DNA from 2 places in the Bacillus sp. NEB1478 genome. Region 1 is predicted to be linked to the other one. Evidence: a T-box and tRNA genes for the amino acid it is inferred to sense, from the RefSeq annotation. Region 1 holds a T-box; the other holds one or more tRNA genes.
The links. The T-box of region 1 lies ahead of ileS (isoleucine--tRNA ligase). A T-box ahead of a tRNA ligase gene usually reads a tRNA of that ligase, here a tRNA-Ile.
Positions count from the first base shown of each region.

Region 2: it encodes a tRNA-Ile, which carries the amino acid that the T-box ahead of ileS (isoleucine--tRNA ligase) is inferred to sense. The anticodon was not compared.

Region 1 covers NZ_CP134049.1:2,258,423-2,266,450, reverse strand. The annotation lists gene pgeF (peptidoglycan editing factor PgeF) at 1-470, shown strand, start outside; gene RGB74_RS11145 (YggS family pyridoxal phosphate-dependent enzyme) at 504-1,184, shown strand; gene RGB74_RS11140 (cell division protein SepF) at 1,198-1,620, shown strand; gene RGB74_RS11135 (YggT family protein) at 1,643-1,915, shown strand; gene RGB74_RS11130 (YlmH family RNA-binding protein) at 1,930-2,703, shown strand; gene RGB74_RS11125 (DivIVA domain-containing protein) at 2,832-3,341, shown strand; T-box leader at 3,381-3,603, shown strand; gene ileS (isoleucine--tRNA ligase) at 3,705-6,467, shown strand; gene lspA (signal peptidase II) at 6,595-7,065, shown strand; gene RGB74_RS11110 (RluA family pseudouridine synthase) at 7,052-7,966, shown strand.
Region 2 covers NZ_CP134049.1:3,636,597-3,644,624, reverse strand. The annotation lists gene RGB74_RS18470 (transglutaminase domain-containing protein) at 1-764, shown strand, start outside; gene RGB74_RS18465 (nicotinate phosphoribosyltransferase) at 942-2,375, shown strand; rRNA gene RGB74_RS18460 (16S ribosomal RNA) at 2,684-4,233, shown strand; tRNA gene RGB74_RS18455 (tRNA-Ile) at 4,324-4,400, shown strand; tRNA gene RGB74_RS18450 (tRNA-Ala) at 4,423-4,498, shown strand; rRNA gene RGB74_RS18445 (23S ribosomal RNA) at 4,745-7,681, shown strand; rRNA gene rrf (5S ribosomal RNA) at 7,871-7,986, shown strand.

The DNA of each region.
Region 1 (8,028 bases):
CTTCTTTATATGCTGATTGTGTTCCTCTCTACTTTTATTCACCCGAAAATAATCTTATTGGCTTGGCTCACGCAGGCTGGCGAGGGACTGTCGGAAAGATCGGTCCAAAAATGGTTAAACTGTGGTGTGAAAAGGAAAGGGTAGACATACAAGATATAAAAGCCGCTATTGGTCCTGCGATTGGCGACTGTTGCTATGAAGTAGACGAAAAAGTAATCACAGAAGTAAGAGCTGCAATGGGTGGACGTGAGGATAATAATGTTTTTTCTAAAAACCAATCAGGAAAATATCAGCTGAATTTACAAAACTTAAATGAGATTTTTTTGATTAATGCTGGATTATCTCCTGAAAATATTACAAAATCTCATGATTGTACAAGTTGTAAAAACGACATCTTTTTTTCTTATAGGAAGGAAAATGGTAAGACAGGTCGAATGATGAGTTTTATCGGCAGAAAACATCTTGTTTGAGACGGTTGTTTTTGAAAGGAGCAAAATCAAAGATTGACTATTCAAGAAAATAAAGAACAAATTGAAGAAAATATAAATCGTGTTTGTCGTGAAAAAAACAGAGAGCCAAAGGGCGTTAAATTAATAGCCGTAACGAAATATGTTAGTAATGAAACTGCAAAGGAAGCAGTCCAGGCGGGGATTGAACACCTGGGAGAAAATAGAGTAGAAGGACTCCTTGAAAAAAGAGAGCATCTTTCAGGATTGCCTGTCATTTGGCATTTTATCGGTAGCTTGCAGACAAGAAAAGTGAAAGATGTAATTAATTATGTGGATTATATACATTCTCTTGACCGTTTAAGCCTTGCAAAAGAAATTCAAAAAAGAGCTGAACGAACTATTTCTTGTTTTATTCAAGTAAATGTTGCAGAAGAAGACTCAAAACATGGATTATCAGTAAAAGATGTGATGCCTTTTGTCGATAAACTAAAAGAGTACGACAAAATTAAAATCGCAGGGCTCATGACTATGGCTCCATTTACAGAAGATGAGTCATTGATCCGAAATGTTTTTTCAACGTTAAAACAATTACAAATCGACATTCAAGATCAAGATTTTTCCCACGCACCGTGTACTGAGCTATCAATGGGAATGTCGAATGATTATGTTATAGCAGTTGAAGAAGGGGCTACCTTTCTCCGTATCGGTACGAGCTTAGTAGGTAAAGAATTTTAGGAGGTGGATTTTAATGGGCATTAAAACGAAATTCAGACGCTTTTTTGACTTAGAAGATGATTATGAATATGAAAATGAGTATGAAGAAGAGTCATATGAAGAAGAAGAAGAGATCACACCATCTCATACGAAAAAAGGTAAAGCTAATGTTGTCAGTCTGCAAAGCATTCAGCAGCAAGTAAAGGTAGTACTTGTTGAACCGCGTGTTTATGCTGAGGCACAAGACATAGCAGATCAGCTCAAGAACCGCAGAGCAGTTGTTATGAATCTGCAGCGCATTCCCCATGACCAAGCAAAGCGGATTGTAGACTTTTTATCAGGTACTGTTTATGCAATCGGCGGGGACATTCAGAAACTTGGTCCAAATACATTCCTTTGTACACCAGAAAACGTCGATGTTTCTGGAACGATTTCAGAAATGATGGACGAAGATTAATACAGGCAGGTGAAATTGTTTGATAGAAACAATAGCTGGAATACTTGTTAAATTACTAGATGTTTATTATTACATGATAATTGGTTACATATTACTTTCTTGGTTTCCTAACGCAAGAGAATCCTCCTTCGGCCAAGTTCTGGCAAGATTGGTGGAGCCATACTTGTCACCTTTCAGAAAAATCATCCCGCCTCTTGGAATGATTGATCTGTCGCCAATTGTAGCTTTAATCTCTTTGCATTTTGCAAAATATGGGATTTATGTTGTAGCAGACATGCTTAACAATACATTTTAGCCTGGTAATGAATGATGAGCATTTACCAGCATTACAGACCAGAAGAACACGAGTTTGTTGATCGCGTAGTCGGATGGAAAGAGGACGTTATTGAAAGATACAGTCCTAAACTTACTGATTTTCTTGATCCGCGAGAGCAAGAGATTGTGAGAAGCATCGTTGGAAATGATGCGGAGATCCGCCTCTCTATGTGGGGAGGCTCTTCTTATTCTGAACGAAAAAGAGCGCTCATTTATCCGGATTATTATGAAGCAAATTCAAGTGACTATCAGCTCGTTTATTTTGACATTACATATCCATCTAAATTTTCAACGATTGAACACCGAGATGTGTTAGGTGCTTTAATGAATATTGGAGTGAAAAGAAGTAAATACGGTGATATTCTTGTAAAAGATGATCAAGTGCAATTTGTATGTGCAGAAGAGGTCTCCGGTTTTATTGAAATGAACTTAACGAAAATCGGCAAAACAGGTGTAAAGCTTAAGCATATCGATGAAGGTGCATTAGCGGTAATCGAAGCTGAATATGAAGAAAGAAACGGTACGGTATCTTCTTTGCGTCTAGATGTCATAATCGCAGAAATTTACAATCTTTCTCGTTCAAAAGTTTCGCCTCTTATCGTTCAAGGCAGAGTGAAGCTGAATCATAAAATCACTGACCAGACTTCTGTTGAAGTAAGGGAAGGTGATGATTTTTCGCTTCGGGGATTTGGCAGAAGTAAATTGATCGCGATTGAAGGAACAACTAAAAGAGAAAAATGGCGAATACGGTACGGACTTTTAAAATAAGACGCGGAATTCAACCGTTTATTAGCAACAGAGTTTATAACAGCCTAAATAATTTTTTTGTGTAGAAGGAATACCCGAAAAATTGTCGAATTTAGGTAAAAAACAATGCATCTATGGAGGTGGCTTTAGTGCCCTTAACACCGTTAGATATTCATAACAAAGAATTCACTAGAGGTTTCAGAGGATATAGCGAAGATGAAGTGAATGACTTTTTAGATCAGGTAATTAAAGATTACGAAGCAGTTATTCGGGAGAAGAAATCGCTGGAAGAAAATGTTGAAAAGCTGGAAGAAAAAATTTCGTACTTTAAGAACATCGAGGAGACGCTAAATAAGTCAATTCTCATTGCACAAGAAACTGGTGAAGAAGTTAAGCGTACGGCAAATAAAGAAGCTCGATTGATTATTAAAGAAGCGGAGAAGAATGCTGACCGTATTATCAATGAGTCTTTATCAAAATCTAGAAAAATCTCAATGGAGATTGATGAACTTAAAAAACAATCTTCAGTTTATCGTACTCGCTTCAGAATGTTGATAGAAGCTCAGCTTGAGATGCTAAAAAACGATGATTGGGATTCTTTAAATGCTCCCGAGAATCTAGAAGGTTATGAGCTCCAGGAAGTAAAGACGGAAGCTTGACATTCGTTTAAAAAATCGCATATACTTTTGTAAGATTAATAAATGACGTAGACAGGGACAGTAAAATACTTTCACTCTATTGTAGCGAGCCAGGGGCTGGTGCAAGCCTGGTATAGAGCAGTATTCGAAGATCACCCTTGAGTTCCTGAACTGAAAAAGATAGTAAGTTTAGGCGCATCATCCACGCTACGGATGGCTAAGCGGGTTTTTATGTTAAAAACCTATTAGGGTGGTACCGCGGGAAAACCTTCTCGTCCCTACTTTCATAAGTAGTGGACGGGAAGGTTTTTTCGTTTCAGCAACCTTGAAAAAAGCCAAAGGAGCAGTTGAGTCTGCATGATTGAATACAAGGAGGATTTGTTAATGAATTATAAAGACACTCTTTTAATGCCCAAAACAGAGTTTCCAATGCGCGGCAACTTGCCTCAGCGTGAACCTGTTGTACAAGAAAAATGGAATGAAATGAATATTTATCAAAAAGTAATGGAGAACACGAAGGATCTTCCACCTTTTATTCTGCATGATGGTCCTCCATATGCAAATGGAGATATTCATATCGGGCATGCTGAAAATAAAATCTTGAAAGATATCATCGTTCGTTTTAAATCGATGACAGGTCATTACTCCCCATATGTACCAGGTTGGGACACACATGGATTACCGATTGAAACTGCTTTGACAAAGAGCGGAAAAGTAAAACGTAAAGAATTATCCGTTGCGGAATTCCGTAAGCTTTGTGAAGAATATGCACTAAAGCAAGTTGATCACCAGCGTGAACAATTTAAACGATTAGGTGTCCGCGGTGACTGGGATAATCCTTATATCACACTTGAAAAAGGATACGAAGCAAGACAAATCGAAGTATTCGGCGAGATGGCAAAACGAGACCTAATTTATAAAGGGTTGAAACCTGTATATTGGTCTCCATCATCAGAGTCTGCATTAGCAGAAGCTGAGATTGAATATCAAGATAAGCGTTCGGCATCTATTTTTGTAGCATTCGAAGTGAAGGATGGCAAAGGTGTTCTGGATACTGATGAAAAACTTGTCATCTGGACGACCACACCATGGACGATTCCTGCTAACTTAGGAATTTCTGTACACCCTGAACTGGACTATGTTTCCGTCCAAACTGAAACTGGAAAATATGTTGTAGCTGAAGCATTATTAGAGTCTTTAAAGAAAGACTTTGAATGGGAGCAAGCAGAGGTTGTAAAACGTTTCAAAGGTGCTGAAATTGAACGTGCAGTGGCTAAACATCCGTTATATGACCGTGACTCACTTGTTATGCTTGGTGACCACGTAACGACTGATGCAGGTACAGGATGTGTTCACACTGCTCCTGGCCACGGGGAAGATGACTTTTTAGTAGGTAAACGTTATGGACTTGATGTTTTATGCCCGGTTGATGATCGTGGAATGATGACAAAGGATGCTCCAGGATTTGAAGGAATGTTTTATGATGAGGCAAATAAGCCGATTACAGAACAGCTAAAAGAAAAAGGCGCTTTATTAAAACTATCATTTATAAAACACTCATATCCGCATGACTGGAGAACGAAGAAACCTGTTATTTTCCGTGCTACTGCACAATGGTTTGCTTCAATCAAAGGAATTCGTGAAGATATGCTGCGTGCGATCGAAGAAGTAAACTGGATTCCAAACTGGGGTGAAACACGTCTTCATAACATGATAAAGGATCGTGAAGACTGGTGTATCTCCCGTCAGCGTGCATGGGGTGTTCCGATTCCGGTTTTCTATGGCGAGGATGGAGAAGCGATTCTTACAGAAGAAACAATTAGTCATGTAGTAGAATTGTTTAGAGAACATGGATCAAACGTCTGGTTTGAAAGAGAAGCAAAAGATCTGCTTCCAGATGGTTTTACTTCTTCACACAGTCCAAATGGACGTTTCACAAAAGAAACTGACATCATGGACGTTTGGTTCGATTCTGGAACATCACATTGGGGTGTATTAGAAGAAAGAGAAGATCTAGTTCGCCCTGCTGACCTTTATTTAGAAGGGTCTGACCAATACCGCGGATGGTTTAACTCTTCCCTTTCTACATCTGTAGCGATTACAGGAAAATCGCCTTATAAAGCGATCTTGAGTCACGGATTCGTTCTTGACGGTGAAGGCCGAAAAATGAGTAAGTCGATCGGGAACACTTTAGATCCAATTAAAGTAATGAAGCAACTAGGTGCTGATATTATTCGACTTTGGGTTTCATCCGTTGACTATCAATCAGACGTACGTGTATCTGATGACATTTTAAAACAAGTTGCTGAAGTTTATCGTAAAATTAGAAATACACTACGATTCTTATTAGGAAATCTGCATGGATTTGATCCGAAACAGCATTCAGTAAAGTTTGATGAGATGCCGGAACTCGAAAAATACATGATGGTGAAATTGGATAACGTCGTATCTAAAGTTAAAAAGGCATATGAAGAATATCAATTCATTACGGTATACAATACAATTCATAATTTCTGTACGATTGAATTGAGTTCTTTCTATTTAGATATGGCAAAAGATACTTTGTATATTCAAGCGGAAGACGATCATAAGCGAAGAAGCATCCAAACTGTACTTTATGAGGCATTAATGGCTCTGACGAAACTTTCTGCACCAGTATTAGCACATACTGCTGACGAAGTGTGGGAGTACATTCCAGGTGTTGAGGAAGCTAGTGTTCAATTAACAGTAATGCCTGAAACTAAAAATTATACGTGTACTGAACAACTTGAAAAAGATTGGGATACTTTCATGGATGTCCGTGATGAAATTTTAAAGGCCCTGGAAGATGCAAGAAGTCAAAAAACGATCGGTAAATCTTTAACTGCTACAATTACATTGTATCCTTCAGAAGCACTTAAGATTTGGTTGGAAAGTGTTGAAGATTTAAACAAACTATTCATCGTATCTAAAGCAACAATCGCAGGGGAAAAATCAGAAGCCCCAGAAGATGCACACTATTTTGAACACGTTGCTGTCGTTGTAAAACCGGCAGAAGGTGAAACATGTGAGCGCTGCTGGGTAGTGTCAGAAGATGTTGGAGAGAACGAAAGCCACCCAACACTTTGTGCAAGCTGTGCTGATATTATTGAAAAGAATTATGCATAAAAAAATCCCGCTACGGCGGGATTTTTTTCACTGATTTGCCACGGGTTTGGACAAATTAAAATTGTAGAATTTCTGATTGCTGTGCTACAATTCATAAAGACAACATTTCTGAATCGGAGGAGTTCTATTGTTTTATTATCTTTTTGCATTGTTAGTCTTTGCTTTAGACCAGCTGACAAAATGGACGATCGTTAAAAATATGAACCTCGGGGAATCTATACCCATCATTGATGAAGTATTTTACATAACCTCGCACAGAAACAGAGGCGCAGCGTTTGGTATTTTACAAGATCAGAGATACTTTTTTATAATCATCACACTTGCAGTGGTTGGAGCAGTCGTATATTATTTGCAAAAACATGCTTCAGATAAATTATTGAAATTTGCATTAGCCCTTGTTTTGGGAGGGGCTATTGGAAACTTTTCCGACAGATTAATAAGAGGAGAAGTTGTTGATTTTCTAAATGTATATATCGGAAATTATGATTTTCCGATTTTTAATGTTGCAGACAGCGCTTTGGTAATTGGTGTTGGTTTAATTTTTATTCAAAGCTTCATGGAGAGCAGCAAGAAGGAGACAAAAAATGAACAAATTTGAATATACGGTAACTACTGAACAGGAAGGGAACCGTATTGATAAAGTTTTATCAGACGTCCAGGATGAATGGTCACGATCACAAATTCAAAACTGGATTAAAGAAAAACAAGTAATTGTAAATAGTAAACCGATCAAGTCTAATTATAAATGTCAAAACGGAGATTTTGTTGAAATTGACATTCCTGAACCTCAAGAATTGGATGTTGTGCCAGAAGAAATGGAACTGGATATTGTATATGAAGACAGCGATGTCCTTGTTGTAAACAAGCCTAGAGGTATGGTCGTACATCCTGCACCTGGACATCACAGTGGTACACTTGTTAATGGTCTTATGGCTCATTGCAAAGATTTATCTGGTATTAATGGTGTATTGCGTCCGGGCATTGTGCATCGTATCGATAAAGACACTTCAGGACTGCTGATGGTCGCTAAAAATGACATTGCCCATGAATCTCTTGTGGATCAGTTAAAAGATAAAACAACAACAAGAAAATATAAAGCGATTGTTCACGGAGTAATGCCGCACGACCATGGAACAATCGATGCTCCAATTGGCCGTGATAAAAGTGACCGTCAAAAAATGACAGTAACGGATGATAACAGCAGAAATGCCGTTACACATTTCAATGTGATTAAACGCTTTAAAGATTTTACATTTGTTGAATGTCAGCTCGAGACAGGCAGAACGCACCAAATTCGTGTTCATATGAAATATATCGGTTTCCCTCTAGCTGGTGATCCAAAATACGGACCTTCTAAAACGCTTCCTATTGAAGGACAAGCCCTGCATGCACAAACGTTAGGCTTTGATCATCCGCGTAAGGGCGAATATATGGAATTTGAAAGAGAGATTCCACAAGATATGGTAGAACTTCTGGATTTATTAGAGAAAAGAAGTTGACAAAGACAAGCACCTCTGCCATAATCAATGTAACTTAACAAGTCCTTTAAACATTAGTCCCG
Region 2 (8,028 bases), 1.4 Mb from region 1:
AAAAAACAGATTTAACATACAAAGTAAAAGGAAGCATCGATTCAAATGCTCCTGACGCAGATAAGACAAATGTTGTGTTTGTAACTACAAAAAAGGATGGTCTGGAAGCAATGTATGCTATTCCTGTAAAAGACTATAAATTTGAAGGCGAATTCTTTTTGCGATTTGGTCCAGGTAACTATGATGTTGCCGTAATGGCACCTGACTTTGCGATGACTAACGAATTTGTGCAGCATTTTACTGGTGTGGCAGGGTTTACGGTCGAGAACACAAACACAAAAGATCAGCGGTACACACTGCCTTCAAGAGGCATTCAGTCTGATGCACCAGAAATCCGGCGCTTAGCAGAGCAGCTGACTAAGAATAAGAAAATACAAAAAGATAAAGCATTAGCTGTTTATGAATATGTTGCAAAAAACGTAAAGTACGATTTAGATAAACTGAATAACCGTACATTTGAATTTGACGACAGCGCTCTAAAAACATTAGCTGAGAAAAAGGGAGTATGTCAGGACTTTGCATATTTAACAATTGCCTTACTCCGGGCAAGCGGTATGGAAGCTCAAATGGTAACGGGCTACGCGGGACAAAGCCATGGATGGGTGGAAACGAAAGTCGATGGACGTTGGCTGACAATGGATCCAACATGGGGTTCAGGCTACTTGCAAAACAACAAATTCGTACCAAAATTCACAATGGAGTACTTTGACCCGAATCCGGTTGAGTTTAAGAAAACACACACGAAGGAAGCGGTTGAGTACTAGGAGACTATGTATTTAAAATCTGTGATTCAAAAATTCGTCAAATAAGCAAAAAGTAAACAATAGAATTATAATAATAATAACTTCCCCGGTCTTATTTTTGAGAGACCGGGCATTTTTTCATGTTTAGCAGCGAATGAATTAGTGAAAAATGTAACAAGAGAAAGGCGGGGCCATTGAATGAGTTATGAAGATCTAGCATTACATACAGACAAATATCAAATCAATATGATGTACGCCCACTGGAAAAACGGTACTCATAATGGAGTTCGAGTTTTTGAAGCGTTCTTCCGAAAGAATCCTTTTAAAAGTGGTTATGCGGTTTTCGCAGGACTAGAACGAATCATTCATTATATTAACCACCTTCAATTTAAAGATGAAGATATTGATTATTTGAGAACACAGGAAGAACAATATGATGAAGAATTTCTAGCTGAGCTAAGAAATTTCCGCTTTTCGGGTGAGTTGTTTTCAGTAAAAGAAGGAACACTCGTTTTTCCGAACGAACCTCTTATTCGAATAAAAACACGTGTCTTTGAAGCGCACTTGCTAGAAACAGCTTTGCTCAATTTCATGAACTACCAGACATTAATTGCGACAAAAGCAGCCCGCATTCGTCATGTTGCACCGGACGATCAGTTGATGGAGTTTGGAACAAGGCGTGCCCAAGAGGCTGATGCTGCGATATGGGGTGCGCGTGCCGCGTATATTGCCGGCTTTAATGCCACATCGAATATGCGTGCAGGAAAACTGTTCGGCATCCCGACAAAAGGGACGCATGCACATGCCTGGGTCCAGGACTTTGATACAGAAGAAAAAGCATTTGAAAGTTTTGCAAAAGCGCTGCCTGATCAAAGTATTCTTTTAGTAGATACGTATAATACGTTAAAAAGCGGAATTCCAAATGCGATTAAAGTGGGACTTCATATGAAAGAAGAGGGGAAATCTCTGAAAGGTATCCGTTTAGACAGCGGTGACTTAGCTTACTTATCCATTGAAGCTCGTAAAATGCTGGATGAAGCGGGACTTGAAGATGTAGTAATTGTTGCGAGTAATGACTTGGATGATGATGTAATCAATGATTTAAAATCACAAGGTGCTCAAATTACATCTTGGGGAATCGGTACACAGTTGATTACAGCATCTGATCAGCCAGCTTTAGGCGGAGTATATAAAGTTGTCGCCAAATACGAAGATGAAGAATACGTGCCGACGATTAAAATTTCTTCTAATGTTGAAAAAATAACGACACCTGGTTACAAGACGGTATACCGAATCATTAACAATAAAGGAAAAGCAGAAGCTGATTACATTACAATGGTCGGCGAGGAAATTCCTGAAAAAGACCTTAAGCTTTTTGATCCGGTTCATACTTATAAAAGTAAAATAGTTCATTCATTCAGAGCAGAAGAACTTCTGCATCCTATATATATAGAAGGAAAGCTTGTTTATGAACTGCCTCAGCTTGATGAAATTCGCGACTACCATAACGCTCAGCTGAAATTGTTCTGGCCGCAGCATTTAAGAAGACTTAAACCGCAAGAATACTTCGTAGACTTATCAAAACAAGTATGGGAAACGAAAAACAATCTATTAGAAAAGTACTCCCAATAGCTGATTTACACCTCGTTTCTTTGATGAAACGAGGTTTTTTTACAAAAACTTTAAAAAGTCGTTGACGGGTCTCTAAAACGCTGATATAGTAATAAACGTTGTTGCTTTTCTTACATATTTATCGACAAATACTAACATAAACTTTTTTGAAAAAGTTGTTGCATCACATAATAGATATGTGGTAAGATAGTTTTTGTCGCTGCTTTAAGAGAGTGACGCGATAAAGTTCTTTGAAAACTGAACAAAAGAAATAGGTAAGGAATTAAGAATTAATTCCGTCAGTTTTAAAAACGAGCAAGACAAACACTTTTATGGAGAGTTTGATCCTGGCTCAGGATGAACGCTGGCGGCGTGCCTAATACATGCAAGTCGAGCGAATGATGAGGAGCTTGCTCCTCTGATTTAGCGGCGGACGGGTGAGTAACACGTGGGTAATCTGCCTGTAAGACGGGGATAACTCCGGGAAACCGGGGCTAATACCGGATAACAAGAGAGGAAGCATTTCTTCTTTTTGAAAGTCGGTTTCGGCTGACACTTACAGATGAGCCCGCGGCGCATTAGCTAGTTGGTGAGGTAACGGCTCACCAAGGCGACGATGCGTAGCCGACCTGAGAGGGTGATCGGCCACACTGGGACTGAGACACGGCCCAGACTCCTACGGGAGGCAGCAGTAGGGAATCTTCGGCAATGGGCGAAAGCCTGACCGAGCAACGCCGCGTGAGCGATGAAGGCCTTCGGGTCGTAAAGCTCTGTTGTTAGAGAAGAACAAGTACGAGAGTAACTGCTCGTACCTTGACGGTACCTAACCAGAAAGCCACGGCTAACTACGTGCCAGCAGCCGCGGTAATACGTAGGTGGCAAGCGTTATCCGGAATTATTGGGCGTAAAGCGCGCGCAGGCGGTCTCTTAAGTCTGATGTGAAAGCCCACGGCTCAACCGTGGAGGGTCATTGGAAACTGGGAGACTTGAGTGCAGGAGAGAAAAGTGGAATTCCACGTGTAGCGGTGAAATGCGTAGAGATGTGGAGGAACACCAGTGGCGAAGGCGGCTTTTTGGCCTGTAACTGACGCTGAGGCGCGAAAGCGTGGGGAGCAAACAGGATTAGATACCCTGGTAGTCCACGCCGTAAACGATGAGTGCTAGGTGTTGGGGGGTTCCACCCTCAGTGCTGAAGTTAACACATTAAGCACTCCGCCTGGGGAGTACGACCGCAAGGTTGAAACTCAAAGGAATTGACGGGGGCCCGCACAAGCAGTGGAGCATGTGGTTTAATTCGAAGCAACGCGAAGAACCTTACCAGGTCTTGACATCCTCTGACCACTCTAGAGATAGAGCTTTCCCCTTCGGGGGACAGAGTGACAGGTGGTGCATGGTTGTCGTCAGCTCGTGTCGTGAGATGTTGGGTTAAGTCCCGCAACGAGCGCAACCCTTGACCTTAGTTGCCAGCATTCAGTTGGGCACTCTAAGGTGACTGCCGGTGACAAACCGGAGGAAGGTGGGGATGACGTCAAATCATCATGCCCCTTATGACCTGGGCTACACACGTGCTACAATGGGTGGTACAAAGGGTTGCGAAGCCGCGAGGCCAAGCCAATCCCAAAAAGCCACTCTCAGTTCGGATTGTAGGCTGCAACTCGCCTACATGAAGCCGGAATTGCTAGTAATCGCGGATCAGCATGCCGCGGTGAATACGTTCCCGGGCCTTGTACACACCGCCCGTCACACCACGAGAGTTTGTAACACCCGAAGTCGGTGGGGTAACCCTTTTGGGAGCCAGCCGCCGAAGGTGGGACAGATGATTGGGGTGAAGTCGTAACAAGGTAGCCGTATCGGAAGGTGCGGCTGGATCACCTCCTTTCTATGGAGATTATGAGACAGCTTAGACTGTTTCGTAAGTACGCCTATTCTTCTTTTGTTCAGTTTTGAAGGAACTTCAACATTCCTTTATGGGCCTATAGCTCAGCTGGTTAGAGCGCACGCCTGATAAGCGTGAGGTCGATGGTTCGAGTCCATTTAGGCCCACCATTTTTATAAAACCCAAACATTTGGGGCTTTAGCTCAGCTGGGAGAGCGCCTGCCTTGCACGCAGGAGGTCAGCGGTTCGATCCCGCTAAGCTCCACCATTGCACATCTTACGATGATGCCTTTTTTAATGGTTTTATGTTCTTTGAAAACTAGATATCGACATCCAAACAATATGCAAGGCAGATATATATTATTTATCTGCGCCAAGCAATAACTGTTTGATGTTTCAGAAGCGAGAAGATTGAGGCGACAAAGTCTTGAAGGAGTGGAGTGTATTTCGATACATGAGCACCGGAAAGACGAAGTCAACGAAGAGATTCGATGCTTATCAAACATCAATATAAGGTTAAGCTAGAAAGGGCGCACGGTGGATGCCTTGGCACTAGGAGCCGAAGAAGGACGGGACGAACACCGATATGCCTCGGGGAGCTGTAAGTAAGCATTGATCCGGGGATTTCCGAATGGGGGAACCCACCATCCGTAATGGGATGGTATCCATATCTGAATACATAGGGTATGAGAAGGCAGACCCGGGGAACTGAAACATCTAAGTACCCGGAGGAAGAGAAAGCAAATGCGATTTCCTGAGTAGCGGCGAGCGAAACGGAATCAGCCCAAACCAGAGGGCTTGCCCTCTGGGGTTGTAGGACACTCTATACGGAGTTACAAAGGAACGAGGTAGGTGAAGTGGTCTGGAAAGGCCAGCCGAAGAAGGTAACAGCCCTGTAGCTGAAACTTCGTTCCCTCCAGAGTGGATCCTGAGTACGGCGGGACACGTGAAACCCCGTCGGAATCCGGGAGGACCATCTCCCAAGGCTAAATACTCCCTAGTGACCGATAGTGAACCAGTACCGTGAGGGAAAGGTGAAAAGCACCCCGGAAGGGGAGTGAAATAGATCCTGAAACCGTGTGCCTACAAGTAGTCGGAGCCCATTAACGGGTGACGGCGTGCCTTTTGTAGAATGAACCGGCGAGTTACGATCCCGTGCAAGGTTAAGTTGAATAGACGGAGCCGCAGCGAAAGCGAGTCTGAATAGGGCGACATAGTACGTGGTCGTAGACCCGAAACCGTGTGATCTACCCATGTCCAGGGTGAAGTTCAGGTAACACTGAATGGAGGCCCGAACCCACGCACGTTGAAAAGTGCGGGGATGAGGTGTGGGTAGGGGTGAAATGCCAATCGAACACGGAGATAGCTGGTTCTCCCCGAAATAGCTTTAGGGCTAGCCTCGCGGCAAGATTCCTGGAGGTAGAGCACTGATTGGACTAGGGGCCCCCACAGGGTTACCGAATTCAGTCAAACTCCGAATGCCAGAGAATTATCCGCGGGAGTCAGACTGCGAGTGATAAGATCCGTAGTCAAAAGGGAAACAGCCCAGACCATCAGCTAAGGTCCCAAAGTATACGTTAAGTGGCAAAGGATGTGGAGTTGCCCAGACAACCAGGATGTTGGCTTAGAAGCAGCCACCATTTAAAGAGTGCGTAATAGCTCACTGGTCGAGTGACTCTGCGCCGAAAATGTAACGGGGCTAAACGTATCACCGAAGCTATGGCTTGTACCGTATGGTACAGGGGTAGGGGAGCGTTCGAAGTGCAGCGAAGTCAGACCGGAAGGACTGGTGGAGCGCTTTGAAGTGAGAATGCCGGTATGAGTAGCGAAAGACAAGTGAGAATCTTGTCCATCGAAAGCCTAAGGTTTCCTGAGGAAGGCTCGTCCGCTCAGGGTTAGTCGGGGCCTAAGCCGAGGCTGAAAAGCGTAGGCGATGGATAACAGGTTGATATTCCTGTACCACTTCCTTTCCGTTTGAACGATGGGGGGACGCAGTAAGGTAGGGTGAGCGCACTGATGGAATAGTGCGTCTAAGCAGTTAGGCTGTTGGATAGGCAAATCCGTCCAACGTGAAGGCTGAGCTGTGATGGCGAGGGAAATTTAGTACCGAAGTCCCTGATCCTACACTGCCAAGAAAAGCCTCTAGTGAGGAAAGATGTGCCCGTACCGCAAACCGACACAGGTAGGCGAGGAGAGAATCCTAAGATGATCGGGAGAACTCTCGTTAAGGAACTCGGCAAAATGACCCCGTAACTTCGGGAGAAGGGGTGCTCTGATAGGGTTTATCGCCCGAGAGAGCCGCAGTGAATAGATCCAAGCGACTGTTTAGCAAAAACACAGGTCTCTGCGAAACCGCAAGGTGAAGTATAGGGGCTGACACCTGCCCGGTGCTGGAAGGTTAAGAGGAGGGGTTATCCTTTTAGGAGAAGCTCTGAATTGAAGCCCCAGTAAACGGCGGCCGTAACTATAACGGTCCTAAGGTAGCGAAATTCCTTGTCGGGTAAGTTCCGACCCGCACGAAAGGTGTAACGACTTGGATACTGTCTCAACGAGAGACCCGGTGAAATTATAGTACCTGTGAAGATGCAGGTTACCCGCGACAGGACGGAAAGACCCCATGGAGCTTTACTGCAACTTGATATTGGATTTTGGTACAGCTTGTACAGGATAGGTAGGAGCCTGAGAAGCCGGAGCGCCAGCTTCGGTGGAGGCGTCGGTGGGATACTACCCTGGCTGTATTGAAATTCTAACCTAGAACCGTGATCCGGTTCAGAGACAGTGTCAGGTGGGCAGTTTGACTGGGGCGGTCGCCTCCTAAACAGTAACGGAGGCGCCCAAAGGTTCCCTCAGAATGGTTGGAAATCATTCGCAGAGTGTAAAGGCACAAGGGAGCTTGACTGCGAGACCTACAAGTCGAGCAGGGACGAAAGTCGGGCTTAGTGATCCGGTGGTTCCGCATGGAAGGGCCATCGCTCAACGGATAAAAGCTACCCTGGGGATAACAGGCTTATCTCCCCCAAGAGTCCACATCGACGGGGAGGTTTGGCACCTCGATGTCGGCTCATCGCATCCTGGGGCTGAAGTAGGTCCCAAGGGTTGGGCTGTTCGCCCATTAAAGCGGTACGCGAGCTGGGTTCAGAACGTCGTGAGACAGTTCGGTCCCTATCCGTCGCGGGCGCAGGAAATTTGAGAGGAGCTGTCCTTAGTACGAGAGGACCGGGATGGACACACCGCTGGTGTACCAGTTGTTCCGCCAGGGGCATAGCTGGGTAGCTACGTGTGGACGGGATAAGTGCTGAAAGCATCTAAGCATGAAGCCCCCCTCAAGATGAGATTTCCCATCACGTCAAGTGAGTAAGACCCCTTAGAGATGATGAGGTTGATAGGTCTGGTGTGGAAGCGTGGCGACACGTGGAGCTGACAGATACTAATCGGTCGAGGGCTTATCCTTAAAAAAGCATAACGTTTGGAAACGTCGTATCTAGTTTTGAGAGAACATACTCTCAACTTAATAATAGTTTTTTCAGAAGCGAGAAGGTCGAGGAAGTGAAGTTTTGAAGGAACGGAGCGTATTACACATACGTGAGTACCGGAAGAACGAAACTGACGAAGAGATTCGACGCTTATCAAAAAACTTAGGTTCAGTGATGATGGCGAAGAGGTCACACCCGTTCCCATACCGAACACGGAAGTTAAGCTCTTCAGCGCCGATGGTAGTTGGGGGTCTCCCCCTGTTAGAGTAGGACGTCGCTGAGCAAAGAAGGTGGGACGAACTTTATGTTCGTTCCATCTTTTTTT